One region of the Nonomuraea sp. NPDC059007 genome, then DNA from elsewhere that is predicted to be linked to it. Evidence: riboswitches for the same ligand, from Rfam matches in the RefSeq annotation. Region 1 holds a riboswitch; each other region holds the start of a gene.
What was found. Region 1 has a riboswitch for cyclic di-AMP ahead of ACFWY5_RS01115 (hypothetical protein). Riboswitches for the same ligand answer to the same signal wherever they lie in the genome.
Positions count from the first base shown of each region.

Region 2: linked by a shared signal. The riboswitch ahead of ACFWY5_RS10010 (C40 family peptidase) and the one ahead of ACFWY5_RS01115 (hypothetical protein) in region 1 are both predicted to bind cyclic di-AMP.
Region 3: linked by a shared signal. The riboswitch ahead of ACFWY5_RS02450 (C40 family peptidase) and the one ahead of ACFWY5_RS01115 (hypothetical protein) in region 1 are both predicted to bind cyclic di-AMP.

Region 1 is NZ_JBHYJD010000001.1:226,356-235,778, forward strand. It holds gene ACFWY5_RS01080 (DUF885 domain-containing protein) at 1-300, opposite strand, end outside; gene ACFWY5_RS01085 (DUF4032 domain-containing protein) at 324-1,532, shown strand; gene ACFWY5_RS01090 (roadblock/LC7 domain-containing protein) at 1,670-2,038, shown strand; gene ACFWY5_RS01095 (hypothetical protein) at 2,043-2,741, shown strand; gene ACFWY5_RS01100 (roadblock/LC7 domain-containing protein) at 2,801-3,175, shown strand; gene ACFWY5_RS01105 (hypothetical protein) at 3,196-3,567, shown strand; gene ACFWY5_RS01110 (alpha/beta fold hydrolase) at 3,612-4,460, opposite strand; gene ACFWY5_RS01115 (hypothetical protein) at 4,501-5,331, opposite strand; cyclic di-AMP (ydaO/yuaA leader) riboswitch at 5,534-5,671, opposite strand; gene ACFWY5_RS01120 (DUF5302 domain-containing protein) at 5,836-6,036, opposite strand; gene ACFWY5_RS01125 (aldo/keto reductase) at 6,109-6,963, opposite strand; gene ACFWY5_RS01130 (class I SAM-dependent methyltransferase family protein) at 6,948-7,736, opposite strand; gene ACFWY5_RS01135 (lysophospholipid acyltransferase family protein) at 7,743-8,324, opposite strand; gene ACFWY5_RS01140 (phosphatidate cytidylyltransferase) at 8,321-9,106, opposite strand; gene ACFWY5_RS01145 (CDP-alcohol phosphatidyltransferase family protein) at 9,103-9,423, opposite strand, start outside.
Region 2 is NZ_JBHYJD010000005.1:149,208-158,630, reverse strand. It holds gene ACFWY5_RS10045 (sensor histidine kinase) at 1-19, shown strand, start outside; gene ACFWY5_RS10040 (response regulator) at 16-675, shown strand; gene ACFWY5_RS10035 (phosphotransferase family protein) at 657-1,736, opposite strand; gene ACFWY5_RS10030 (NYN domain-containing protein) at 1,871-3,193, shown strand; gene ACFWY5_RS10025 (NlpC/P60 family protein) at 3,682-4,635, shown strand; gene ACFWY5_RS10020 (LysR family transcriptional regulator) at 4,650-5,528, opposite strand; gene ACFWY5_RS10015 (class I SAM-dependent methyltransferase) at 5,599-6,231, shown strand; cyclic di-AMP (ydaO/yuaA leader) riboswitch at 6,485-6,648, shown strand; gene ACFWY5_RS10010 (C40 family peptidase) at 6,713-7,189, shown strand; gene ACFWY5_RS10005 (hypothetical protein) at 7,259-7,960, shown strand; gene ACFWY5_RS10000 (M48 family metallopeptidase) at 7,957-9,231, shown strand; gene ACFWY5_RS09995 (glycosyltransferase family 4 protein) at 9,228-9,423, shown strand, end outside.
Region 3 is NZ_JBHYJD010000001.1:550,493-559,915, reverse strand. It holds gene ACFWY5_RS02480 (class I SAM-dependent methyltransferase) at 1-267, opposite strand, end outside; gene ACFWY5_RS02475 (ROK family protein) at 278-1,147, opposite strand; gene ACFWY5_RS02470 (sugar ABC transporter permease) at 1,144-2,319, opposite strand; gene ACFWY5_RS02465 (ATP-binding cassette domain-containing protein) at 2,316-3,026, opposite strand; gene ACFWY5_RS02460 (sugar ABC transporter substrate-binding protein) at 3,027-4,130, opposite strand; gene ACFWY5_RS02455 (ROK family protein) at 4,473-5,942, shown strand; gene ACFWY5_RS02450 (C40 family peptidase) at 6,181-6,774, opposite strand; cyclic di-AMP (ydaO/yuaA leader) riboswitch at 6,802-6,947, opposite strand; gene ACFWY5_RS02445 (3-isopropylmalate dehydrogenase) at 7,047-8,102, shown strand; gene ACFWY5_RS02440 (branched-chain amino acid aminotransferase) at 8,433-9,423, shown strand, end outside.

The DNA of each region.
Region 1 (9,423 bases):
CGTGTTCAGGGAGGTGAACACGAGGGCCACGTAGTAGGCGGGGTCGCGCCGCCAGGCCGGCCACTGCGCCATGGCGACGGAGCCGCGCAGCTGCGACAGGACGAGGTCGCGATCGATCGCGTCGTCGAGGGTCTGGGGCTCCAGCGCGGACAGGCGGGTGATCCAGCGGCGCTCTTCGTCTTCGACGGCGATCAGCGCGGCGGCGGAGAAGTCGCCGAGCGTGTGGTCGTATCCGTCGGCGCCGAGGTGGTTGGCGAGGATGGGGTGGTTGGTGAAGTACCAGGAGAGAAACTCGTCCACGGATCGCACCATATCCTGATGAAATGCCCCTACAGATCACCGGCGCGCTGGGTGACCCCGACCTGATCCGGCTGCCGTGGGAGACCCCTCTCGCCGAGTGGCCGCAGCACCATCTGGTCGACCTGCCCCGCGGCATCTCGCGGCACGTGGTCCGCTTCGCCCGCCTGTCCGGCAAGGTCTACGCGATCAAGGAGATCAGCGAGAGGTACGCCAAGCGCGAGTACCAGCTGCTCTGGGACCTGGCCAGGCTGGATGCCCCGTCGGTGGAACCGGTCGCCTACGTCACCGGCCGCGACGAGGGCCTGGACGCCGCGCTGATCACCCGGCACCTGCAGTTCTCGCTGCCCTACCGGGCGGTGATGTCCGGCACGCTGCGCCCCGACACGCTGACCAGGCTGCTCGACGCGCTGGCCGTGCTGCTGGTGCGCCTGCATCTCAACGGCTTCTACTGGGGCGACTGCTCGCTGTCGAACACGCTTTTCCGCCGGGACGCCGGCGCGTTCGCCGCGTACCTGGTGGACGCCGAGACCGGCGAGATGCACCCGATGATCAGCGAGGGCCAGCGGCTGGCCGACATCGAGACCGCGCACGTCAACATCTTCGGCGAGATGCTCGACCTGGAGACCGGTGGCCTGCTGCACCCGTCGATCGATCCCATGGAGACGGCAGAGGACATCGTCACCCGCTACCACCGGCTGTGGAGCGAGATCACCCAGGACGAGATCATCGAAGAGGTCGACTGGCACAAGGTCGAGCAGCGTATCCGGCGGCTCAACCTGCTCGGTTTCGACGTGGCCGAGATGATGGTGCGCCGCAAGGTCGGCACCGGGCGGCTGATCGTGCGGCCCAAGGTGGTCGACGCGGGACACCACCAGCGCCGCCTGCTCCGCCTGACCGGCCTGGACGTGGAGGAGAACCAGGCCCGCAGGCTGCTCAACGACCTGGACGGCTTCCGCGTCGCCAAGGGCCTGCGGCACGAGGACGAGGCGATCGTGGCGCACCGGTGGCTGGCCGAGGCCTTCCAGCCGACGATCGAGGCGATCCCGGCCGACCTGCGCCGCAAGCTCGACACGGCACAGGTGTTCCACGAGGTGCTCGACCACCGGTGGTACCTGTCGGAGGCGGCGGGCAGCGACGTGGGGCTGAGCGCGGCGGTGAAGTCGTACATCGACGAGGTGCTGGTCCACAAGCCGGACGAGAAGGCCCTGCTGCCCGACGAACCCACAATGTGAGGAAATTTCGCTTGTAGCCGGGCATTGCCCCTGGTGATGGCCATATATGCCACCTGGTGGGGATACATTCCGCTGGGGGAACAAAGCCCTTCCCCGCGGCCCGGGGCGGGATGGCCGTCCGGCTCTACGCTGCGTCAGTGCTCGCACTTGACGACTGCCTCCTCAGCGTGATGGACATCCCGGGCGTCCTCGACGCCCTGGTGATGGATCACCTCAGCGGAACCGTGATGGCCTCCGGCGGGCGCGGCGAGGCCGAACGGTCGGCGCCCGCGCTCGGCGAGACGCTGCGCGTCACCATGGACGCCCTCGCCGGCGCCACCCACCGTGGAACGGTCCGCATCGACGACCTGATCGTCATCGCCGACGACGGCTACCACCTGCTCCATCCGGTGGAGATGCCCTTCGACGGCCCGCTGGTGATCTACGTGCGGCTCGACCTCGGCCGCGCCAACCTGGCACTGGCCCGTCACCAGCTCAGCTCGATCACCGGCCGGCTGCGGGGCTGACGCCGTGGCCGCCGTCCATACGCTGCTCACCGGCCTGGCCAGAGAACGCGCCACCGGTTCGCTCAACGTGCTCCCGGCCGGCAAGGCGTACCTGCGCGAAGGGCGGATCACCCACCTGGAGTGCCCGCGCACGCCGTCGGTCGAGCGGCTGCTGACCGCGCGCGGCGGGGCGGGCGCCTACAGCCGGGCCGAGCTGGAGTTCTGCGTTGCCGGCGCGGTGCTGGACGCCGCCTACTTCCTGCTGCCGGCCGAGCTCCCGGCGGCGCGGCCGAAGTTCCGGCCGGGTGAGTGCCCGCGGCCGCACACCCGGCTGGAGTTCGAGCTCGCCTGGCTGGTCGGCGAATGCGCGCGAAGGAGAGCCCAGTTGGCGCAGATCTGGTCCTCGGCCGAACTGGACGACGTCCCGGTGACCCCGGCCGCGCGGCTGCCCGGACATCGGGCGACCGTGAGCGCGCTGGAATGGGAGATCCTGCTCGGCGCCGACCGGGTGGCGACGCCGGCCGAGCTCGCCGACCGGCTGGGGCAGCCCGCCTACTCGGTGCTGCTCGCGGTCCGGCGCCTGGCCGCCGCGGGACTCCTGGTCGCGCCGCTGATGCCGCGCCGGCGGGGGCGGGCGCTGGATCGGTCGGTGCCGCCGGCCCTGCCGCAGAGCGACCCGGATGTCCTGGCCGCGGTGAAGAGGGCGCTGGAGGAGCTGGCGTGAGGTTCTCCGCGACGAGCCTGCGCCTTCGCGCCCTGCGACGGAACGGAAGGAGGCCCTCCGTGGAACTCCGCGAGCGGGTGCTCGGCGAGATGAGCAGGCTGCGCGAGCGCGTGCCCGAGGTCAGCGGCAGCGTCGCCTGCACCGTGGACGGGCTGCCGATCGCCGGCGACCTGCCCGGTGACCGGTGCGACCAGACCGCCGCGCTCTCGGCGGCGGTGCTGGCGCTCAGCCGGCGCATGGCCGACCTCGCGGGAAAGGGCGTGCTGCAGGAGACGCTGGTGTCGGCCAGCGCCGGGTTCGCCGCCCTTTACGCCGCGGGACCCACCATCGTCCTCACCGTCGTGGCCGAGCCGGGCGCCAATCTCGGCCTGCTGCGGCTGGAGGGGCGCAAGACGGCGGCCGCGCTGGCCGCCATCGCATCGCGACAGCGGTGAACACACACAAGGAGGTACGCATGGCCGGCATCGACGTCTCCCTCAAGGAGATGATGGCCATCGACGGCGCCGTCGGCGCGGCGGTGGTCGATCACGGCAGCGGCATGGCGCTGGGCGCCCTCGGCGGTTCCAAGGACCTCGACCTGCAGGTCGCGGCGGCGGGCAACACCGAGGTGGTCAAGGCGAAGATGCGCACGATGGACTCGCTCGGCCTCAAGGACACCATCGAGGACATCCTCATCACGCTCGGCACCCAGTACCACATCATCCGGCCGATGGCCGGGCGCGGCGGAAAGGGCCTGTTCCTCTACCTGGCGCTCGACCGCGGCCGGGCCAACCTGGCGATGGCCCGCCACCACCTGCGCAACGTGGAGGAGAAGCTGGAGGTCTGAGGGCGTCGCGCGGCCGCCGTGGGGGAACGGCCGCGCGACGCGGGTCACCCGGCCGTGTGTTTCGTGATCTCTTCCACGAACCGCGACCAGAGTGGCTTGGGCAGATCGTGCCCCATTCCGGGGAACGTGACCAGTCTTGCGCGCGGAATTGCCGCAGCGGTTGCGTGGCCGGCGGCGACCGGAATGAGCGCGTCGTCCTCTCCGTGCAGGACAAGCGTGGGTACGGCCAGCCGGGCCAGCCTTTCGGTCCGGTCACCGGAGGCCAGAATGGCGGCCAATTGCCGGGCCGTTCCCGCCGGGTCGTGCGCCCGGTCATAGGCGAGCCCGGCCAGCAGGGCGATCCGCTCGGTGTCCAGGTCGTAGCCGGGCGAGCCGATCACCGCCCAGGTCCGCTGGGCCAGCGCGATCGCGGCCGCGCGGTCGGGCGGCGGGGCCGACATCAGGGTCGCGCTCGCCTCCGGCGTGGGCGGCGCGACCTGCGGTCCGGGCGTGGACATGATCGAGGTCAGCGTGCGTACCCGCCCGGGATGGTCGATCGCGAGCTGCTGGGCGACCATGCCGCCCATCGACGCGCCGACGACGTGCGCGGCGGGCCAGCCGAGCGCGTCGATCAGCCCGGCCGCGTCCCGCGCCATGTCCGCCAGCAGGTACGGCGAAGCGGGCGATCCGAATTCCGGAACGCCCGCCTCGTGAAGATGCGTGGATTCACCGGCGTCACGGTTGTCGAACCGGACGACATGGTGACCTTGCTCGACGAGGAGCTCACAGAACTCCTCGTCCCAGTGGATGAGCTGGGCGCCGAGCCCCATGATGAGCAGCAGTGGCCGTGCTTGTGGCGAGCCGAAGCTGTCGTAGACGATCTCGATGCCGTTGACGGCCGCGCGCTGGGTCATGGGAAACAGAATCACATTCTGTTCCCCATGAGTAAAGAGGTCAGCGGTCGAACGCCTTGCGGATGCGGCCGCGGGCCAGGAACATGCCGCCGCTCAGGAGTGCCAGGGCGCTGATGAGGGCGAGGCCGCCCACACCGTTCGACTCGGTCTCGCGGGTGGTGACCGCCGCGGCCAGCTCGGCCTGCGGCGCCTTCTCCCGCTCGGAGGCCTGTGCGGAGGTCTGCTCGGGGGCCTTCTCAGGAGCCTGCTCGGGAGCCTTCTTGGCGACCTGCGCGGGAGCGGCCGGGGTCTCGGGCCTCTCGTCCTTCTTCTCGGTCTTCTCCTCCGCGGTCACGACCGGGGGCGTGGCCGGCTTGGCGTCCTTGCGGGACCAGGCGCCGGTGGAGAAGGCGACGGGGTGGTTCTTCTTGCCCACGCCGGGGCCCCACTTGGTGATGACGTACTCGATCTTGATGTGGCCCTGGCCGCCGACGCCATCGACGGTCAGCGAGCTGGAGTTGAACTTGCCGCCGGTCAGCGAGGCGAAGGTCTTGGCGTCGAGGTCGAGCATGATGCCCCTGTTCGAGGGGACCCCGGGGCCGCGGTCGCCGACGAAGAACGGCTCCTTCTTGCCCTTGTAGATGACGTAGCCCTCGGTCAGGAGGGGCCAGCTCGGGCTGGCGGCCAGGCCCTTCTGCATGGGCTTGCCGGAGGCGGGAAGACCGGTGTCGCCGTTGCGGCCGGAGGCGTCGTCCCAGTAGTAGGAGGCGGTGGTGGAGCCCTTGAGAAGGGGCTTCTTCTCGGAGAAGTCATCCGCGTGTGCGGTTGCGCCGGTGCTGAGGGTGACCGCGCCGATGACGGCGACGGAGGCGAGCATGGTGAAAGAACGCATGCCAAAGCGGGAAGACATGAAGAAGAGAAGTCCTTTGTGCGGGGACAGGGGAAATGCGCTCGTCAAAGGGGCGTAGCCGGGCACAAAGCCGAACGGACGCTACGCGAAAGCGCGGGGGGAAAGCCTGGGGAAGGGGCCGCTCAGTAGGCGGCGGGTGAAACTACGCGGAATGGGGGTTCATCGCGGTGGTGCATGAAAAGATCAGTCCTCTCCATCGCGCCTACCGGGTTAGCTGACGGGTTCGGGCGTGGAGATGCCCTACCGACGCGTACGTCGGATTCACCCCAAGGAACATTGGTTCCCCGGTTCCCGTGGGTACGGGATTCGGCGCCAGCCGGCCGCCTCTTCCTGGTGAAGGGTCGGGTCGCCAACTGGTAACGCTTAGGACTGTAAGTGCCAAAGACGGCAAAAGCAAAACAATCGCCATGAAACGGGCGAAGATCTACCTAAGAAGGTCAAGAAAAAGGGGGGTACGGCCAAGCCGTACCCCCTCAGAACGCCGGCTCAGCCGCCGCTCTTGCGCCGGAACGAACGCTTGCTGGCAGCAGGGCCGTGTGCGCCGTGGATCTTTGACTGATCCGTGCCCCTGCCACCCGCACCCGAGTCGGAGTGCTGATTGCGCTTACGCTCCAGGGCCTCCCGGAACTTGCGCTTCATCTCGTCCTCGGGAGTTTCGCTGACTTCCGGCTCCGGTGTTTCCGCCATGAGGACCTCCTGGTGTTGGGGACCACAACAGCTTCGCACGACGGCCGACCTGACGCGAAACCGGGCACCGCGTCAGCCCAGCCTGGCCAGCTCCTCCGCGGTGAGCTCCAGGTCGGCGGCGGCCAGCGAGTCGAGGATCGTCGCCGGGCGGCTGGAGCCGGGGATCGGGATCATCACCGGGCTCCTGGCCAGCTCCCACGCCAGGCAGACCCGCTGCGGCGAGACCCCGCGCTCGGCCGCGACCTCCCCGAAGGCGGCGTGGCGGCGGCCGAGGCGGCCGACGTGGTTCATGCCCCCCAGCGGCTCCCACGGCAGGAACGCCACGCCGATCTCCTCGCAGACGTCCACCTCCGGCTCACTGCCCCGGAAGCTCGGCGAGTACTGGTTCTGCACGCTCACCAGCCGCCCGCCGAGGATCTCGTTGGCCTGCCTGATCTGGACCGGGTTGGCGTTGGAGATCCCGGCCATCCGGATCTTCCCGGCGTCGAGCAGGTCCACGAGCGTGCCGATCGACTCCTCGTACGGCACCGCCGGGTCCGGCCGGTGATGCTGGTAAAGCCCGATCGACTCGACGCCCAGCGCCTTGAGCGAGCGGTCGCAGGCCTGCTTCAGGTATTCAGGCCGGCCGTCCACGTCCCAGCGTCCGCGCGGCCGGGTGTGCCCGCCCTTGGTGGCCACCAGCACCGCGTCCTTGTCGCCGCCCCAGCTCGCCAGCGCCTTGGCCACGATGCGCTCGTTGTGCCCGACCTCGGCCTCCGTCGGCGTGTAGGCGTCGGCGGTGTCGATCAGCGTGATCCCGGCGTCCAGGGCCGCGTGGATGGTCCTGATCGACTGCTCCTCGTCGGGCATGTGGCCCTCCACCGACATCGGCATCGCGCCGAGCCCGATGGCGCTCACACTCGTCTGACCGATCAGTCGTGTCTGCATGCGTCCATGGTCATACATTCCGGCCGCTGAGTCGCCGTGGTCACCGTGAACAGGCCGACCTTCTCCCGCCTGCTGACGACGTCGGCGTACCCGGCCTCGACGGCCCAGGTGTGCAGCTGCTCGGCCGAGCGGCACTTCATCACCCACAGCCGCCCGTCGCGGTTGGGCAGCACGTTGGCGATGAACTCCAGCTGCGGGTGGCGGGTCTGCGTGGTGAAGATCAGTACGCCGTCGTGGGCGAGCAGGTCGCGCAGCCTGGCCAGGGACTTCCTGATCGTCTCGTCGTCCAGGATCAGCTCGTACAGCCCGCTGACCACGATGATGTCGGCCGGCCGGTCCAGCGGCTCGGGGTCGAAGGCGTCGCCGCGCTCGTGGCGGACGTTCGCCAGGCCGCGTTCCTTGGCCAGTTCCCTGCCCAGGCGCAGGCCGTCGGCGGCCAGGTCACGGCAGACCACTTCGACCTCGGGCTGCTCCCTGGCGACGTCCTGCAGGTAGCGGCCGGGGCCTGCGGCCACGTCGAGGATCAGCGCGCGGCCCGCCCTGGCGGAGACCTCGTCCCTGATGACCTCCTTGAGCAGGTCTCGGCGGGCGCGGATGGCCCGCCAGCCGACCGAGTTCAGGTAGATCCGGTCGAGGGGCCAGCCGTGGGCCTTGTTGACGTAGACGTAGTCGAGCATGGTGCCGCTGTCGAAGCCGTGGCGGTAGCCGATGCGGATGCCGCGGCTGGTACGGCCGGCGGTGCGCATCAGGAGCCGCATAAGTGCCCACTTCATGAAATTTCACCCTTCGGGAGTGGTCGGGAGCTGTCGGGAGCGCAGGAGGTGGTGCGCCGTCTCCAGGTCGGACACGGGCGGCAGGAAACGGACCGTCACCGGGGCGCGGCTCAGGCGGCCGTGCACCGGCAGCACCCGGCCGGTCCCCTCCAGCAGGACCGGGACGATCGGAACGCCGGCCGCCTCGGCCAGCCGCGCCGCGCCGCCGTGGAAGTCGCCGACGCGGCCGTCGCGCGAGCGGGTGCCCTCCGGGTAGACGACCAGGACCCGGCCCTGGTCCAGCAGCCGTACGGCTGCCGCCAGGTCTCTGGAGCCGCCGCCGCCCCGCCGTACCGGGAAGCCGGAGACCAGCGTCCGGCAGACCAGCGCCCGCGCCCGGTTGGCGAACCAGTAGTCGGCGGCGGCGGCCACGGACGGACGCAGCCGCGCGGGCAGCGCGGCCAGCAGGGCGGCGGTGTCGGCGTGGGAGCAGTGGTTGGCGACCACGACGCACGGCCCGCCCGGCACCGGCCCCTCGACGGCCAGGCCGCCGCTGCAGGCGAAGGCGGTACGCCACAGCCGCCGCCGCATCGCGGCCCCGAACCTCACGGCAGCACCACCACGACGGCCAGCGCCACGAGCAGCGAGTCCACGCGGTCCAGCAGGCCGCCGAAGCCGGGCAGCCAGGTGCCCGCGTCCTTGACCCCGGCGCCCCGCTTGAGCATCGACTCCAGCAGGTCGCCGATCGGCGCTCCGATGGCCACGGCCAGCGCGGTGACCGGGGTGAGCTCGCCCAGCAGGAACAGGACCGTCAGGCCGCCCGCGGCGCCGCCGGCGACCCCGCCCCAGGTCTTGGCCGGTGACAGCGGCGACAGTGCGGGCCCGCCCAGGAGCCTGCCGCCGCACCAGGCGCAGACGTCGGCGAGCGCGACGGCCAGGACGAGGGCGAACGCGGTCGCCGGGGCGAGCGTGGCCAGGGCGCTCAGCGGCGCGATCCAGAGCAGTCCGAAGACCGAGTACGCGGCCCGCCTGCCGCCGTCCTCGGCGTCGCCGCCGAGCACCGGGACGAGGACGAGCGCCAGCAGCAGCAACGGGCCCGCGGCGAGCGGCGAGGGCAGGAACGGCAGCACGGCGGCGGCGCCGGCGAGGATCAGGGCCTCCGGCGGGCGCAGCCGGACCAGCCGGGCGTACTCGGCGGCGCACACGACGCCGAGCGCCGCGGCCAGCGCCGCCGCGCCGACCGGACCGGCCAGCAGCGCCAGCGTCACCACCGGGGCGGCCACGGCCCAGGTCAGCCAGCGCTGGACGAGCTCGCGCCGGTGCGAGATCCACACGGCCACGCCGCTGGCGCCGAGCGCGCCGGCCAGGAAGGGAGCGGTCTCGAGTATCACGCCAGTTCCTTTCCGATGCGCGCCAGCCGTACCACAGCGGTGATCGCCGAGCCGGCGGCGAGCACGATCAGCCACGGCGCCCAGCCCGTGAGGGCGAAGGCGACCAGCAGCACGCAGCGCTCGGTCTTGCCCACGGGGCCGCCCTGCGCGCGCCGCGCCCCCGCGGCGGCACCGGCCAGCGCGACCCACGACGGCAGGGTGGCCGCCAGCGCCGCGCTCGCCACGAGCGCGGGCGGGGCCAGGACGAGGCAGCCGGCGAGCACGGCCAGTTCGGCCAGGCGGTCGCCCAGCTCGTTGACGACGGCGCCGAACCGGGT
Region 2 (9,423 bases), on a different contig from region 1:
GCTACCGTGGACGACATGACCACCGCACCGATCCGCGTCCTGATCGTCGACGACGACGCCCTGGTCAGAGCGGGGCTCTCGATGATCCTTTCGGGGGCGGGCGACATCGAGATCGTGGGCGAGGCGGCCGACGGCGCGCAGGTGCCGCCGAGCGTGGCCGAGCACCGGCCCGACGTGGTGCTCATGGACATCCGCATGCCCGGCGTCGACGGCCTGGCCGCCACCGAGGCCCTGCGGGCCACCGCGTCGCCGCCGGAGGTGGTGGTGCTGACCACCTTCCACGCCGACGCCCAGGTGCTGCGGGCGCTGCGGGCCGGGGCCGCCGGGTTCCTGCTGAAGGACATCCCGCCCGGCGACCTGGTGTCGGCGATCCGCAAGGTGGCGGCCGGGGAGCCGATCCTGTCGCCGGTGGTCACCCGGCAGCTCATCTCGCATGTGTCCGACGGGGGCGTGGGGCAGCGTACCGACCGGGCGCGGGTCCTGCTGGCGCGGCTGAGCGAGCGCGAGCGGGAGGTGGCCGTCGCGGTGGGGCAGGGCAGGTCCAACGCGGAGATCGGGGCGGAGCTCTACATGAGCGTGGCCACGGTGAAGGCGCACGTGTCGCGCATCCTCACCAAGCTGGAGCTGAACAACCGGGTCCAGATCGCGCTGACCGTCTACGACGCGGGCCCCTGATCCCCGGCGAGTATCCGCTCGATGGCGGCGCGGTGCATGACCAGGTCATCGGGGTTCTCGGGGTCGGCCTGCTCGCCGAAGTGGATGCGCCGCTGCCAGACGCGGGCCATGATGATGCCGTGCCGGAGGGCGGCGTACATCTCGTAGAAGTCCATGTCGCGAGGCTCGTAGCCGGTTAGTTCCTGATATTTCCGGCAGACGTCGTCGCGGCGCATGAAGTCTGGCATGCCGGGCAATTCCAGCATCTCGGCGATGTCCTGGAAGAAGCGGTGCAGGAAGATCATCCAGCCGAGGTCCAGCTCTCGCGGGGCCGCGGCGGCCATCTCCCAGTCCAGCACGGCCACCGGGCGGAAGTCCCGGTACATCGCGTTGCCCGGCCGGGCGTCGCCCCAGGTCAGCACGTCGGGGCCGGGGTCCTTCGGCCAGTGCGCCTCCAGCCAGTCGAAGGCGCGTTCCAGCACGGGGATGCGGCGCCTGCCGTGCGCCCAGGCGTAGTAGGCGCGCTGGTCCTCCACGTGCGCCCGCAGCCCGGCGGCGCCGAGGAAGGCCAGTTCGGCGGGGCGGATGGGCGCCTCGTGCACCGCCGCCAGGATGGCCACGGTCTCGTCCTGAAGCGTCCGCGCCCTCTCGGGGCCGGCCTCCAGCAGCCAGCCCTCGCAGGTGTACGGCATGACGTCGGGCGGGACCAGCCCCTCTTCGCGTTCCATCACGAAGAACGGCATGCCGAGCGGCGCCGGGTCCGGCTCGAACCACAGCGCCCGGGGCGCCGGCACCCCCGCGCGCTCGCGGACCAGCCGCATGACCTCGAACTGGGCGCCGAGATCGTAGGCGGGGAAGACGGGCACCGCCTCGGTGGTGGGCGCCATGCGAGCGACGCACCGTGTGGGCTTTTCGGCCCATTGTGCTGTGAAAAATAACGTTTCGCTGGACATTCCGTTGCCCGAGGGACGCTCCAGCCCCGACACCGGTACGGCCCGGCCGAGCTTGGCCCCGAGCCACGCGGACACCCGATCGTGCAGTTCCTCCAGGTCACGCGTGGAGGTACGCATCTGCTCCGTCACCCTGGACCTCCCTGGCCTGGCACAGTCGTATACCGCCAACCAAGCGCTTGTCCAGATGCAACGCACAGTTACGGTTAGGTACGCGGCAGCCGTACCCTTGACTGAAAGAGCAAGGCGCGAAGGGACACAACGGGATGAGTTCAGCCGGTGAAGGCCTGTCTCGCCCGCTCCCTGAGCAGGTAAGACTGAACGTCGTCGACCTCGCGGCGCAGGTCCTGGGGTCGATGCCGGCCGCCATCGTGCCTCCGCCGCTACGCGGGATCGCCAGGTTCGATCCGCGCAAGCGCGCGAAGCTCGGCAGCGCGCCCATCGCCGCTCAACTGGAGAGCGACAAGGAGTTCCGCGAGGCCGTGGCCGAGTCGGTCGCGGCCGGCTGGCCCGAGCTCGTCGCCGCGCTGGCCGAGGGCAACGTGCCGCCCGCCGCCGACCCCGTGCTGGTGGCCGCCGCCGCCTACCTCACCCGCCCGCCCGGCTGGGCGGAGATGGTGGAGATGGCGCGGGCCGACCTGGAGCAGTCCGCCGTCGCGGCCGAGGGCTCGGCGCAGGAGCAGCAGGTCGTACGGCTGCGCGAACAACTCGCCGGGGCGAAGACCGCCGCCAAGGAGGAGTCCGACCGGCTGCGCGAGCAGCTCAAGACCGCCCGCGCCGAGAACTCGGACCTGCGCCGCAAACTCCACGAGGCCCGCGAGCGCGCCAAGGCGGCCGAGCAGCGCGTGACCGCCGTGGAGCAGGCCGCCGTCGAGGTGAAGACGGCCGCCACGGCCGCGGGCAGCGCGGGCGAGGCCGAACTGCGCCGGGTGCGTGAGCGGCTGAGCGACGTGGAGAAGCAGCTGGAGGCCTCCCGCCGGGCCGCGCGCGAGGGCAGAAGCATCGAGGACGCGCGCATCAGGGTGCTGCTCGACGCGCTGCAGGACGCGTCGGCCGGTCTGCGCAGGGAACTGGCCCTGCCGACCACCATCAGCCGCCCCGCCGACTCGGTGGCCGCGGTCTCGCCCGGTGCCCCCGGGGTGCGGGGCGTACCGGCGCGTGCCCTGGCCGACGACGATCCGCAGCTGCTCGACCAGTTGCTGGCGTTGCCGCAGGTGCATCTGATCATCGACGGCTACAACGTGACCAAGACCGGCTATGGCAACTTCACCCTCGCCGACCAGCGGGCCCGCCTGATGACCGGCCTCGGCGGGCTGGTCGCCCAGACCCGGGTGGAGGTCACGGTGGTCTTCGACGGCGCCGAACTCAACTCGCCCGTGCAGGTGGTGGCTCCGCGGGGGGTCCGCGTCCTGTTCAGCGCCCCGGGCGAGATCGCCGACGACGTGATCCGCCAGCTGGTCCGCGCCGAGCCGCCGGGGCGCGCCATAGCCGTGGTGTCGTCGGACCGTGAGGTGGCCGAGTCGGTCCGCCGCATGGGCGCCCGCCCCGTCCCCTCCGCCCTGATCCTGCGCCGCCTCGGCCGCGTCTGACCCCTCCCAAAGCCGCTCGCGCCCGCGCGCTCCGGGCTTTGGGCTCCGCCCGTCGGCCTGTGCTCGGCGCAGTGCTCCTCGTCCTCGCGTTCCGGGTTTCGGGGTTCTTGCCGGGGTCACGTGACGCCTGTGTCTTGCGCCTTGGTTTTGGGGTTTGGAGCTCTGGGGTGGGGGCGGCCGGGGGTGTCAGACCGGATTGGTCTGCCGGGGTGCGCGGGCGCCCCGGCCGGGCGTACCTTCCGATCTGCGCCCATCGGCGCGGCCGGCCGCTCGACGGGCACCCCCAGCGGTCCCGGGCATCCGGACGGCGGCCGGTCGCGCGGTGGGGCCGCCCGTTGTTGTGCCTGGTGGTGGGTGGGGGAGGTGGGAAGGGTGGGGTGTGGGTTACAAATCAGGCTAAAGGCTGAGAACACACCCAGCACTTCTGTACTATTTGCCCCCAGGTGTGATCACTGGGAGGCGACGCTGTGAGGTTTGGCCGGGTTTCGTTGGCGACTGGTCTGGCGATCGGGCTGCTGGCGTCGCCGGTCGGCGTGGCCGTGGCTGATCCCAAGCCCACGATCAAACAGGCCAAGGCGAAGCTCTCCCGCCTCAACAACAAGGCCGACCACGTCGTCGAGCGCTTCAACACCGCCACCGAGCGGCACAAGACGGCGAAGAAGAAGTACGGCCGGCTCAACTCCTCCTACAAGGACAAACTGGCCACCGTCGCCCGCCTGCGGGTCCAGGTCATCACCATGGCGGTCAACGACTACCAGCTCGGCGCCGACGTGACCTCGTGGCCGGCGATGATGGGCGAGGGCGACCCCATGAGCATGCTCAACGGCATGGCCCTCACCGGCCAGCTCCAGGCCGAGCGGGCGGAGAAGCTGGCCGCGTTCGACCGGGAGAACAAGGGCCTCAAGACCGAGCGCGACCTGGCCCAGGACGCGCTGGTCGCGGCCGACAAGGAACGCGACGAGGTCGAGAAGGAACGGGCCGAGATCCTCAAGCTGATCCAGGAGCAGAAGAAGCTCCTGCGCGAGCTCGGGGCGTACAAGACCGGCGATCCCAACAGCACCGGCATCAAGTACACGGGCCCGGCCACCGGGAACGCGGCGGCGGTGCTGAAGTTCGCGTTCGGGCAGGTCGGCAAGCCGTACATCTACGGCGGCACCGGTCCGCGCGGGTACGACTGCTCGGGCTTCACCCAGGCCTCCTGGCGGGCGGCCGGCGTCTCGCTGCCGCGGACGACCTGGCAGCAGTGGGCGTGGGGGGCCAAGCGCCGGGTCTCGCTCGACGCGCTGCGCCCCGGTGACCTGATCTTCAGCGAGGGCCTCGGCCACGTCACCATCTACGCGGGCAACGGCAACATCGTGCACGCGCCCCAGACGGGTGACGTCATCAAGGTCGTCAAGTTCTCCTCGTACGGCAGGCGCGTCGTGGGCGCGATCCGGCCCTGAGGCCCCGGCCGGCGTTACGGCCCGCCGTACCCGAGCATGGTCCGCAGAAGCTCCTCCACGGCCGGTGAGCGGCCGGGCGCGGGCAGGACGGCGGCGAAGACGCGGCGCGCGGGCAGGGCGGGCTCGGGACGTAGGAGCCTGATGTCCGGGCGCAGGGCCGCGCCGCCCGCGATCGACGGGAACACCATCACCCCGACGCCCGCCGCCACGAGCCCCTGGCGCCCGTTCCAGTCGTCGCACAGGTGGCTGACGCGCGGCGGCGCCCCCAGCGCCGCGGCGAGCTCCGACAGCGGCCCGAGGCAGTCGGGGTGGCTGCCGTCGATCCACGCCTGCCCGGCCAGAGCGCGCAGCCGCACGCTCTCCCCGGCCGCCAGCGGGTGACCTTCCGGCAGCGCGACCAGCAGTTCGTCGTCGAGCAGCGGCACCAGGTCCAGGCCGGCGGGCGCGGGGTCCCACGAGGTGACCAGCGCGAGGTCGGCCTCTCCGGCGAGGACGGCGGACGCGCCGCCGCCGACGGTCAGGGACAGCTCGACCGCCGGGTGGCGGGCGGCGAAGACGCGGAAGCACTCGGGCACGAACGCGGTGGCGGCGCTCGGGAAGGCCTGTACGCGCACCCGCCCCCGCTCGCCCGACGCGTGCGCGGCCAGCCGGGTCTCCAGCAGCACGATCCCGTCGAGCACGTACGCGGCCTGCTCCAGCGCGGCCTGCCCGGCGCCGGTGGGCCGTACGCCGCGCGGCAGGCGGTGGAACAGCAGCACCCCCGCCCGGCGCTCCAGCGCGGCGATCTGCCGGGAGACGGCCGGCTGGGTCATGGAAAGCGCCTCGGCCGCCGCCGAGAACGACCCGAGCCGGCCCACCTCTGACAGCACCTTCAGCGACCAGACGTCAAGCATGCATGGAGCTTATGCCTTTCATGCCGAACCCGCAGTGGTACGCATGGCTCGCGCGCAGCACGATCGGGGCATGGACACCTGGATTCTCTCCGCGCTGCCCGCGGCTCCCGCCCGCGTTCTCGACGCCGGTTGCGGCGACGGCGCGCTGGCCGGTGCGCTGATCGCGCGCGGCCACGACGTCACTGCCATCGACCTCGACCCGTCCGCGGCGCTCGCGGCGGGCGTGCCCGCCAAGCGCGCCGACCTGACGGTTTATGAGGACGACCCGTTCGACGTCATCGTGCTGTCACTGTCGCTGCACCACATGCACCCGCTGGGGGCCGCACTCGACCGGGCGGCCGCGCTGCTGAAGCCGGGCGGGCTGCTCGTGGTGGACGAGTTCGCCTGGGACTGGGCCGACGAGGCCGCCGCCACCTGGTTCTACGACGCCGGAACCCTGCTCGGCCGCTTCGACGGGCCCGAGCGCGACCCGGTGACCCGCTGGCGCGAGGCGCACGTCGATCATTCGCCCGCGGGGGACATGCTCGACGCCATCGCCGCCCGGTTCGAGATCCGGCGGACGCGGCGCGTGCCGTACCTCTTCCGCTATCTCGGCGGCGAGCACGCCGCGCGGCTGAAGGAGATCGAAGAGGTACGGCACACGCCGACCGGCTTCCGGCTGACCGCTGTGACGCGTGTGACAGGAGGGGCGGAAGGGACCTGACTCACCCCTGGAGCTCCAAGTGTGAGGAGGGTCACATTTGAGTAACGGGACCCCGCTGTCCAGCAGGAGTTCCCGTCCTGACAGGGTCCTTTATCTGATCTTTACAGCTTTGCCAGGACTTTGCCGGGTCATGAACCCGGGAGTACGTTCTGGCGTCGCGGCGAACAAGCCATGGCGCCGCGAACCGGCATCGGCCCCGTCCGGGCTCGATGAGGACCCATAGAGATCCGCCGGTCGCCCCCGTCCGACAAGGGGCCGCGACCTGCCGAGTCCGTGCAGCCAGGAGGCACGGAGCCGGGGAACCACCGATCCCATTCCCCCGGGATCAAGGGGTGAATCGGCGCGTTCAGCGTGCCGTAGGGCGACTTCCAGGCCCGAATCCGTCAGCTAACCCGGTAGGCGTTCGTGGAAGAACCAAGGAGAAATCCTGTCTACCTCCCTGCACAACCCCCGTCTTGTTCTCGGTGGCGCGGCGCTCGCCATGACCGTGACGGCCGGAGGGTTCGCCCTCCATGCCCCGGCGGCCCAGGCGGCGACCACGGCCAAGACCACCACCTCGGCCAAGACGGCGACGCAGTCGACGACTGCCCGGCAGAAGAGCAAGGCCCGCAAGGCCGTCTCCGCGGCAAGGGCGCAGATCGGCGACCCGTACCGCTACGGCGGAACGGGACCCGGCGCCTTCGACTGCTCCGGTCTCGTCCAGTTCGCCTGGAAGAAGGCCGGAGTCAAGATCCCCCGCGTGACGCACAGCCAGTACGCGCGCATCAAGAAGAAGATCTCGTGGAAGTCTCTGCAGCCGGGTGACCTGCTGTTCTTCCGCGGTCGAGGCCACGTCGGCATGTACGTCGGCAACGGCAAGATGGTCCACTCGCCGAGTTCCGGCAAGCGGGTGCGCATCGAGCGGCTCAGCGGATGGCGCAAGTCGTCCTTCGCGGGAGCCGTCCGGCCCGGTCTGTAGTCGTCCGGACCGAAAGGCCCCGTCCCCTCCCGGGACGGGGCCTTCGCGCGTCCGGCTACCATCAGGGCCGTGGTCGTGAGCCGTCGCGCCGCGCTCGCGGCCCTCCTGGTCTTCGCGCTGGGCTGCGCCCCCGAGCGGGCTCCTGACGCGGGAGCGGACCGCGGCGACCTTCAGCGGCGCGCCGAGCGGGCGGCGGCGCGCGTCGCGGCGATCCTCGGGCAGCCGGTACGGCCCAGCGTCGAACTCGCCGAGAACGCGGCACACGCGGCGCGGACCGCGGGCGTGGGCTCGGTCGAGGGCCTGGCCGCGATCGCCCACGACGGCAGGGTCATCGTGATCCCGGAGAACTACGCCAAACTCACCCCCACCGGACGCGACGTCGTCCTCGCCCACGAGCTGACTCACGTCGCCGCCGGCACCGGCGGGCTGCCGGCCTGGCTGTACGAGGGGTTCGCCGACTACGTGGCCTACAAGGACGCGGGCCTGGCCGTGCCCGTGGCGGCGGCCGAACTCGCCACCGAGGTACGTGCCGGACGGGTGCCCGGGAAACTGCCCGGGGCGGACGCGTTCGCGCCCGGGGCCGCGCGGCTGGCACAGTCCTACCAGGAGGCCTGGCTGGCGTGTCGCTTCCTGGCCGCGCGCTTCGGCGAGGACAGGCTGGTGAGGTTCTACCGCGACGCGCGGCGGCTGGGCGTGGAACGGGCCGTGCCCCTGCCGTCCGGCGAGCTCGTCGCCGGATGGCGCGCCTATCTACGGGAGGAACTCGAGTGACCGATCAGCGGGACAAGGCCCCCGCGCGGATACGGCGGCAGGCCGGGATCGCCGCCGTCGTGCTCGGCGCCGTCGTGGTCGCGGTCGCCGCGTTCACCACGCCGTGGCGGGCGCTGCCGCCGGGAGCGCCCCAGGTCGCCCCCGATCCGGCCCGCGACTTCTCCGCCGCCGAGATCGCCAGGTCGCAGGCGTTCGACGCGGCCACCAGCGTGCCGTCGTACCTGTCGTTCGGGCTCACGATCCTGTTCGCCGGGCTGCTGGTCGCCACGCCGCTCGGCGCGAAGGTCCTCCGGCGGCTCAAGGGCCCGTGGTGGCTGCGGGTCCTGCTGGGCGTCCTGCTGCTCACGGTGCTGGTCGAGGTCGTGCGCTGGCCGCTCGGAATGTGGTTCGAGGTACGGCTGCGCGAGTTCGGCCTGTCCACGCAGGACTGGGCGGGCTGGAGCGGCGACCGGCTGAAGAACATCGCGGTCCGGGTCGTGCTGCTGTCCATCATGATCGTGGCGGTGGTGGGCCTGGCGCGCAGGTTCCGGCGCTGGTGGGTGCCCGCGGCCGTGGGCGCCGCCGCGCTGACCGTCGCCGCCTCGTTCGTGTATCCGGTCGTCTTCGAGCCGCTGTTCAACGACTTCCGGCCCATGCCGCCGTCCCAGTTGCGTACCGGCCTGCTGGCCATGGCCGAGCGCGACGGCGTACCGGTCGAGGACGTGCTCGTCGCCGACGCCTCCCGCCGCACGACCGCGCTCAACGCCTACGTCTCCGGCTTCGGCGCCACCCGCCGCATCGTCGTCTACGACACGCTGCTCAAGGCGCCGGAGCGGGACGTCGAACTCGTCGTCGCCCACGAACTCGGCCACGCCAAGTACGACGACGTTCTCAACGGCACGCTCATCGGCGCGCTGGGCGCCGCGTTCGGCGCCGCCCTGCTGTTCGCGTTCTTCCCGCTGGTACGGCGGCGCGCCCGCGTCACCGCCATCACCGAACCCCTGGCCGTGGGCGCCGTCATGGGCCTGATGAGCCTGGCCACCGTACTGTCCGGACCCGCCCAGAACGTCGTCAGCCGCCACGTCGAGGCCCGCGCCGACGCCCACGCCCTCGACCTCACCCGCGACCCGGCGATTTTCACGGCCATGCAGAAGCGGCTGGCCACGACCAACATCTCCGACCTCGCGCCGGACGCCGTCGAGTACGTCCTGTACGCCTCCCACCCCACCGCGCCGCAGCGCATCGCCATGGCCCGCTCCTGGGCGCTGCTGAACGGCGTTCCGGAGCCGTGAGGCGCGTCCTCATCGTCACGAACGACTTCCCGCCACGTCAGGGTGGCATCCAGTCGTTCGTGCACGGGCTGGCGGTGCGCACACCCGGGGCCGTCGTCTACGCGCCCGCCTGGGCGGGCAGCGCCGAGTTCGACCGGCGGCAGCCGTACCCGATCGTCCGGCACCCCACCTCGCTCATGCTGCCCACGCCCG
Region 3 (9,423 bases), 320 kb from region 1:
ACAGCCCAGGTGGAGAACGGTCGCCTCCGGGTGCGTGGCCAGCCATTCCTTGGCCCACACGTCGATCTGCCGCGCCCGCAGCGCGACCGTGTACTCCTCGCCGGGCCGCAGCCCCGTCCGGCGGAAGTCGAAGTCGATCTGCCCCACGACCTGGAGGGCCATCGTGTCGTGCAGGATCGAGGCGGACGACCTGGCATCCAGGGCCCGCCCCCACAACGTCGCCAGCAGCGTGGCCCGCTCACCACTGAGCCGTACCTTCGTCGCCATGCCCGCCAGGCTAGATCGCGGCGTGGGCCAGTGCGAGGGCTCCCAGCAAGGGCGCGTCGTCGCTGAAGCGCGCCTGCCGTACCTCCGGCGCGAAGGGTACGGCCCGCCGCACCTCGGCCACCAGCCCTGGCATGATCACGTCAGCCGCCCCCATCATCCCGCCGCCCACCACGAGGCGCTCGGGATCGACCATCACGCACAGGTTGGCCACGCTGACCGCCAGCAGCCGCAACGCCTGCGTCACCAGATCCCCCACCACGTCGTCGGAACCGGCCTGGGAGTAGTGGGTGAGGAGGTGGGCGGTGGTGACCGGACGGCCCAGCAGGGCCGAGGCGCGCCTGGCCAGGCCGCTGCCCGACACCCGCTCCTCCAGCGGCACATGACCGTCGGCGAACGCCGGTTCACCCGGCTCCACCTGGAGGTAGCCGATCTCGCCCGCCGCGCCGTGCGCCCCCGGCACCACGGCGCCGCCGACGATCAGGGCCGCGGCCAGGCCGGTGCCGAGGTTCAGGTAGAGGCCGGTGGAGACGCCGCGCAGCGCGCCCCAGCGCAGTTCGGCGGCGGCCGCGGCGTTCACGTCGTTGTCGATGGCCACGGGGATGTCGCCGAACTCCTCGGCCAGCAGCCTGGGCAGTTCCAGGCCGTCCCAGCCGGGGACGTTCGGCGACAGCCGTACCACGCCGTCGCGGATCACCCCCGTGGTCGAGAAGCCGACCGCGGCCGGATGCCGGTCGAGGCGGCGGGCGGCGGCCAGCGCCCGCGCGAGCGCGTCGGGGCCGGTGTCCAGGCGCTCGCGCGCGGTGACCTCGGGCCCGTCGGCGCCGGAGACCCCCACCGCGATCTTCGTACCGCCGACGTCGATGCCCAGCACCTGGCTCACCTGATAGGACCCTTTCTGGCGAGGGAGTCGATGGCGACCGCCAGTGCGAGCACCGCGGCCGTGACCATGAGGCGGACCGAGGAGTCCACACTGAGCAGGAACATACCGCTGGTGATCGACTGGATGACCAGCACCCCGAGCAGCGCGGCGTAGGCCCGGCCGCGCCCGCCGAACAGCGAGGTGCCGCCGATGACCGCCGCGGCGATCGCCATGAGCAGGACGTCGCTGCCGCCTGACTGCTGGTTGACCGCCGACAGACGGCTGGCCGCCAGGACCCCTCCGGCCGCGGCGAGCGTCGAGCCGAGCATGAACGCCAGGATCCGGATCCTGGTCACGTTGATGCCCGCGCGCCTGGCCGCCTCGGCGTTGCCGCCTACCGCGTAGACGTGCCGGCCGAAGGCGGTGTGCCGCAGCACGAGGTCGAAGCCCACCACCAGCGTGCCGAAGATGACCAGCAGCAACGGCACGCCGCGGTCGGCCGACATGATCAGCACGCCCGCGCCCAGCAGCACCGCCAGCCCCGCCGAACGTGCCCCCAGCCACCACACGGGCGTGACCGGCAGCCCGGCCCGCGACCGGTGGACCCGGTTCAGCAGGCTCACGCCGCCGGAGCCGAGCACCAGCCCCGCCACCACCAGCCACGACAGCCAGCCCGGCAGCCAGGTGTCGCTCAGCTTGGAGATGAAGCCGGTGAACGGCAGGTTGATCGTGCCGCCCTCCCGCAGCAGGTAGAGCAGCAACCCCTGCCAGCCCATCAGCCCGGCCAGCGTGACCACGAACGACGGCATCCGCAGCCGGGTCAGCATCAGCCCGTGCAGCAGCCCGATCGCCGCCCCCGCCACCAGCGCGAGCCCGATCGAGGCCAGCGGATGCCAGCCCTGCTTCACGTTGACGATCGTCATGACCGTCGCGCACAGCCCGCTGACCGATCCGGCCGACAGGTCGATCTCGCCCAGCAGCAGCACCATGATGATGCCGAGCGCGATCGTGCCGGTCGCGGCCATCTGCAGGGCCAGCGTGGTGAGGTTCTGCGCCGAGAGGAACCGGTCGTTGAGCGTGCTGAAGATGATCGCGATCGCGACGAGCGCGCCGACGACCGGCCACGCGCCGATGTCACCGCGCTTCAACACCTTCATGGGGTACGGCGTGCGCAGCGTCGTGTCCGGGTTCATGCTCCCGCTCCTGTGATGGCGGCGACGATCTCCTCCTGGGCGGCGGTAGCCGTACCGAAGACTCCCGCGTTGCGGCCCAGGCGCAGGACGGCCACCCGGTCGCTCACCGCGCGCACGTCGGCCAGGTTGTGTGAGACGACCAGCACCGCGAGCCCGCGCTCGCGCAGCCGTCCGATGAGCGCGAGCACCTGCGCGGTCTGCTCCACGCCGAGCGCGGCGGTCGGCTCGTCCAGGATGACCAGGCGCGGCGAGCCGAGCAGGGCCCGCGCGATGGCCACCGACTGCCGCTGGCCGCCGGAGAGCATCGCGACCGGCACCCGGATGTCGCGGATGCGCACGTCGAGCTGGCCGAGCAGGTCGCGGGTGGCGCGCTCCATCCGGATGTGGCGCAGGAAGCGGTCCTCGGCGCCGAGGAAGAGGTTGCCGACGACGTCGAGGTTCTCGCACAGGGCGAGGTCCTGGTAGACGGTGGCGATGCCGAGGGCCTGGGCGTCGCGCGGGCCGCCGATCCTGACCGGCGCGCCGTCCACGGCCATCGTGCCCGCGTCCGGGATGACCACCCCCGAGATGGTCTTGACCAGGGTGGACTTGCCCGCGCCGTTGTCACCCATGAGCGCGACCACCTCGCCGGGACGCAGGTCCAGGCTCGCCCCGTCGAGGGCCTGGACCGCGCCGTACCGCTTGGTGATCCCCGATGCGGAGATCATCTACTGGATGCCGTTCTTCTCGCAGGCCGCCTTGATCTCGGCGGTGCAGATCTGCTCGACCGTGTAGAACTTGTCCTTCACGATCGTGTCCTTGACCTTGTCGGCGGTGACCGGGATGGGGTCGAGGAGGAAGGCCGGGATGTCCGCGGTGCCGTTGCTGACCTTGGCCGGGGCCTGCGGGGTCTCGCCGTTGGCCAGGGCGACGGCCAGCTCGGCGGACTTCTCCGCCTCGGCCCTGATGTTCAGATAAATGGTCATGTGCTGTTCGCCGGTGAGAATGCGCTGGATCGCGGCGAGTTCGGCGTCCTGGCCGGTGATCGGCGGCAGCGACGCGTACCCCGCGCGCTTCATCGCCGCGATCGCCCCGCCCGCCATGCCGTCGTTCGCGCTCAGCACACCCACGATCTTGTCCCGGCCCAGCGCCGTGATCGCCTGCTCCATCTGCTGCTGCGCCTTGTCCGGGCTCCAGTCCGGCGTGTCGAACTCCCTGCCCACCTTGACCTTGCCGTCCAGAACGCTCTTGGCGCCCTTCTTGTAGTCGGCCGAGCTCGGGTCGGTGGGGGAGCCGTGGATCATCACGATCTCGCCCTTCGCCGCCGTGCCCTTGGCGTTGAGCGCGTCCAGCAGCGCCTGCCCCTGCATCTCGCCCACCCGCACGTTGTTGAACGACACGTAGTACGCGTAGTCGATCCCCGAGATCAGCCGGTCATAGGCGATGACCGGGATCTGCTTCTGCTTGGCCTGATTGACCAGCGGCGCCACGGCGGCGGCGTCCACGGCGTCCAGGACCAGCACGTTCGCGCCCTGGGTGATGGCCGCCTCGACCTGCTGTTGCTGCTTGGCGGCGTCCTGGTCGGCGTTGCTGTAGAGGATCTCGCAGGTCGCGCAGAGCGCCTTGACCTTGGCCTCGAACAGGGGCCGGTCGAAGGCCTCGTACCTGGTCGTCTTGGATTCGGGCAGGAAGAGGGCGATCTTCTTGGCCGCCTGTCCTGTCTGTTCTGTCTGTTCGGCTTGGGAGGGTTGGGCGCTCGCCGTCGTACCCGCGCCGCCGCCGCCGCCGCCACACCCCGCCAGCAGCAGCATCGCCGCTGCGACGGGGACCATCACTCCTCGGTGCATCGCACATCGTTCCTCTCGAGTGCAGCCAGACCCCCGGGTCCACGTACCTTCCAACCAGCCCTTCTCCACCGGCCCACCTGTGCCGGACCTGCCGTCCTTTGGCGGCCGCGCTCGACCTTGCCCTCTTGCCCTGCGCTGTCCTTCCTTGCTTGGGCTCCTCCGTGCCTGGCCTTCTCGCGTCTCGCGGAGTTGTCCCTTGCCCGGCGCGTATCAGGCGGACGTTCCTTTCCGGGGAACGGTGGATCGGGATGGTGGAAGGTGGTTGGTAAGAAAGGTAATTTACTATCCCGGGCGTTGGCTAGAGTCTGCCGTGAAGGGGAGGTCGCGGTGCGAAGCGAGCTGGGAAACCCGCGGTTGCTGCGGGTCATGAACGAGCGGCGCCTACTGGACCAACTCCACCGGGAGGGCCCCGCGTCCAGAGCCGACCTCGCCAAGGTCACCGGCCTGTCCAAGCCCACCGTCTCCGCCGCCCTGGCAGGACTGGAAGAAGACGGACTGGTCCACCTGGTAGGCGAGGTGTCCGGCCGCCCCGGCCCCGTAACCTCCCTCTACGACGTGAACGCCGCCTCGGCCCACGTCGCCGGCATCGACATCGGCCGCGACTGGATCCGGGTGGCGGTGGCCGATCTCCGGGGGACGTTCGCCGGCCGTACCGACGGACGGAACACCGCACGCACGTCGGCCGAACTGGCCGAACTCGTCGCCCGCCTGGCCCGCGCCGCCGCCCACGAGGCCGAACTCGACTGGTCCGCGATCGTCTGCGCCGTCGTAGGCTCCCCGGGCGTCTACGACCAGAACGCCGGCCGCCTGGACCTCGCCCCCAACCTCCCGGGCCCCGACCTGGCCGACCGCCTGCGGGCCGCGCTCAACGTCGACCTGGTCATCGAGAACGACATCAACCTCGCCGCCGTGGGCGAACACGCGTACGGCGAGGGCCGCGGCAAGTCCAACTTCGCCCTGGTCTCCATCGGCACCGGCGTGGGCATGGGCATAGTCGTCAACGGCGAACTGTACGTGGGCGCCAGGGGCGCCGCCGGCGAGGTCTCCTACCTCCCCGCCACCGACGACCTCCCTACCCCTGATGCCGCGCCTGGCCCCAACACCGCGCCTGGCCCCTACACCCGGTCCGCACCCGCCGCGCGGTCTGCGCCGGATGTTCCGCTCGTTCCCGACGCGGGGTCCGTGGGTGAGATGCCGTCCGCACCCGACGTTCGGCGCGCCTCCGAAGCGGGGTTCCCCGACACCCAGCGCCCGCCCGACACCCAGCACCCGCCCGGCACGCGGCCCGCTCCGGATCGGCCGTCCGAGGTTTCGAGTGCCGGATCTGTCACTGGGGCGTCGGCCCAGGCCGCGGGGGAGGTGTTCCCTGGCGTGGACCAGGGGGATGCGAGTGTGCGGGAGCACGGGGCAACCGAGACCGTTGCCGCGGCTCCGGGAGTGGTACGGGCGGCGCGGGCCGCCGGACTGTCCCTGGGAACGGCCAAGGAGATCTTCGCCGCCGCGGAACGGGGTGATCAGGCAGCGCTGTCGGTCGTGGCGGCGGAGGGCCGGCGGATCGGCGGGCTGCTCGTGGCGGTGGCCGCCGTCCTGGACCCGGAGGTGATCGTGCTCTCCGGCGGCGTGGGACACAACCTCGACCTGCTGGGCGACGCCATCCAACGCCGAATCGGCGAACTGGGGCCGCTCCGGCCCACGATCGTGGCCAGCGCTCTGGGTGACAGTGGCGTGTTGCTGGGCGCTGTCGCCCATGCGAGGGGCCGCGCCTGGGACCTGATCTTCTCCACCCGTATGGGCTGAGATCAGCGGGGTACCGCCGGTAAGTGCGCTCGTTGCGGCGGCCGGCCATCCCCGCTGGACGACCGTGTCCGGGGGTGGGCCGCGACAGGGCCCGCGCGACAGAGACCGTGGTCTCTCCCGTGCGTGGATCCTCCCGCGCGTGAGAGAGAAGCCACGCACGGGAGGAACCACGACAGAGCCCGCCGCGACGGGCCGGCGGAATCGGCGTTGTCAGACGACGATCAGGAGACGACGCGCGTCACAGCGTCGCGGTGGGCATGACGGGTGCGGGCGCCTGGCGGAGTTTTTCGAGCCGGGTGGTGAGTTTGACGCCCGCCGGATCCGGACGCACGGCGCCCACGAAGGCGCGGCGGCGCCAGGCGCTCAGCTTTTCCTCCTTGACCACATCACCGGTACGCGGCGAATGCACCATGTGCCCAGGCCGGGAGATCATGCCCACATGCCCCAGCCCCGAGAAGAAGACCAGGTCACCGGGCTTCAGGTTCTTCCAGCTGATCTTTCTGGAGAACGCCGAGTACTGCTGGGCGGCGGTTCGGGGCAGTTCGATGCCCGCGCTTTCGTAGGCGCGGAGCATGAGGCCGGAGCAGTCGTAGCCGCGTTTGGTGGTGCCGCCCCAGACGTACGGGGTGCCGCGCTTGTCCATGGCGTAGGCCAGGGCCTTCTGCCAGCCGGGTTCGGGGGTCCGCTGCTCCTGGATCTCCTTGAGGCCCTGGCTGGTCAGCGTGACGTCATAGGGGTCGACGGTGTTGACGGGAGAAGCGGGAGAAGCGGGGGATGCGGTGGCGGGGGATGCGAGGGTGGCCGCGGTGACACCGGTGACGGTGAAGAGCACAGCGGTCGCGATGATGCGAGACAGGGGAATGTCCTTCCACACGGCCTACCGGGTTAGCTGTCGGGCTCGGGCCTGGAAGTCGCCCTACGACGTGGTAAACGCCGATTCGCCCCAATGGGGGAGGTGGGTCCCCGGCTCCGCACTACGGTGCGCGGATTAGGCTGGTGGGACTCTAACGAAACAGTCAAAAGCGTGCAAATCGGGCAAAATGCAGTGTCCGAGAAATGAGATGGGTTGCTCGGCAGGCGAGACGAACCGGTAAGGTACCGCCCATGGAGTCGCGTAGCATTCGCCTGGCCGTCATCCCCGGAGACGGCATCGGTACCGAGGTCGTGACCGAGGGCCTCAAGGTTCTCGGGGCGGTCGGTCCCAAGTTCGACATCACCGAGTACGACCTCGGCGCGGACCGCTACGCCAGGACCGGCGAGGTCCTGCCCGACTCCGTGCTGCAGGAGCTGCGCGGCTACGACGCGATCCTGCTCGGCGCCGTCGGCGACCCTCGCAAGGTTCCGCCCGGCCTGCTGGAGCGCGACCTGCTCCTGCGCATCCGCTTCGACTTCGACCACTATGTCAACCTGCGCCCGGTCAAGCTGCTGCCCGGCGTCGCGACGCCGCTGGCCGACACACCGGCCGAGAACATCGACATCGTCGTCGTCCGTGAGGGCACCGAGTCGCTCTACGCCGGCACCGGCGGGGCCATGCGCAAGGGCACGCCGTACGAGGTGGCCACGCAGGAGTCCATCAACACCGCCTACGGCGTCGAACGCGTCGTCCGCTACGCCTTCGCCAAGGCGCAGAGCCGCCCGCGCAGGAAGCTCACGCTGGTCCACAAGACCAACGTGCTCACCTTCGCCGGTGACCTGTGGCAGCGCACCTTCGACCGCGTGGCCGGGGAGTACCCCGAGGTCACCACCGACTACGTGCACATCGACGCGGCCACGATGTTCTTCGTCAACCAGCCCGAGCGCTTCGACGTGATCGTCACCGACAACCTGTTCGGCGACATCATCACCGACCTCGGCGCCGCGGTGGCCGGTGGCATCGGCCTCGCGGCCAGCGGCAACATCAACCCCGAAGGCGCCGCGCCGAGCATGTTCGAGCCGGTCCACGGCAGCGCGCCCGACATCGCCGGGCAGAGCAAGGCCGACCCGACCGCCACCATCCTCTCGGTCGCCATGCTCCTGGACCACCTCGGGCTGACCGCCGAGGCCGCCCGCGTCGAGCAGGCCGTCGCCGACGACATCGTCGAGCGCCTCTCGCACACCGCCGCCCGCACCACCAGGGACATCGGCGACGACATCGCCGCCCGAGTATCCGGCGGCGCCTGACGCCGCAGGCCACCGGCCCACGAGCGGCCCGCCGTACCGCGGAACGTGAGATCCCCCACCGTCGGGGCCTCACCACAAGTCTGCGGAGGTACGGCGGGCAGCGCGCGAACCCGCAGCTCGTGAACACCCGGTACCGACCTGACAAGCGGCCCAGGCGCCCCCAGCGCACTCGCGGCCGCCTGACCACCCACGCCCGGTGGCTCGCGAGAGCCTCCGGGCGTTTTCGTTGCGCCCTAACGGTCGTCCTTTTAGATGCAGTAAGTTCCCTCTACCCGATCCGGCGCAGAATGGATGCAGGGTAGTCCTCAGAGAAAGAGAAGGATCTCCGTCATGACCACCTCTCAGAAGCTCAGCTTCGACGTGCAGCTATCCGACCACGCTCGCACCGCGGCAGAGCGCGAGGCGGTACTGGCGAGCCCCGGGTTCGGGAAGGCCTTCACCGACCACATGGTCTCGATCGACTACACCGAGGGCACCGGCTGGCACGACGCCCGCCTCACGCCGTACGGACCGCTCACGCTCGACCCCGCGACCTCCGTCTTCCACTACGCGCAGGAACTCTTCGAGGGCCTCAAGGCCTACCGGCACGCGAACGGCTCCATCGTCACCTTCCGCCCCTACGCCAACGCCGCCCGCTTCAACCACTCCTGCGCGCGCATGGCCATGCCGGAACTGCCGGAAGACACCTTCGTGGAGGCGCTCGAACTCCTCGTCCAGGCCGACCGCGACTGGGTCCCCACGACCGACGGCCACAGCCTCTACCTGCGCCCGTTCATCATCGCCACCCAGGTCGGCCTCGGCGTCAACTACCCGTCAGAGAACTACCGCTTCATGGTCATCGCCTCACCCGCCGCCTCGTACTTCAGCGGCGGCGTCAAGCCCGTCTCCGTGTGGCTCTCGACCGAGTACACCCGCGCCGCCCCCGGCGGCACCGGCGCCGCCAAGTGCGGCGGCAACTACGCCGGAGCCTTCGTCGCCCAGCGCGAGGCCGTCGCCCAGGGCTGCGACCAGGTCGTCTGGCTCGACTCCCACGAGCACCGGTACGTGGAGGAGATGGGCGGCATGAACCTCTTCTTCGTGTACGGCGACCGCCTCCTCACCCCCGCCCTCACCGGCACGCTCCTGCCCGGCATCACCCGCGAGTCCATCCTGAGGCTCGCCGGCGACCTCGGCCTGAAGGCCGAAGAGGGCCGCCTGTCGATCGAGGAGTGGCAGGCCGGCTGCGAGTCGGGCGAACTGACCGAGGTCTTCGCCTGCGGCACCGCCGCCGTGGTGACGCCGGTCGGCTCTGTCAAGGGCGCCGACCGCGCCTGGACCGTGG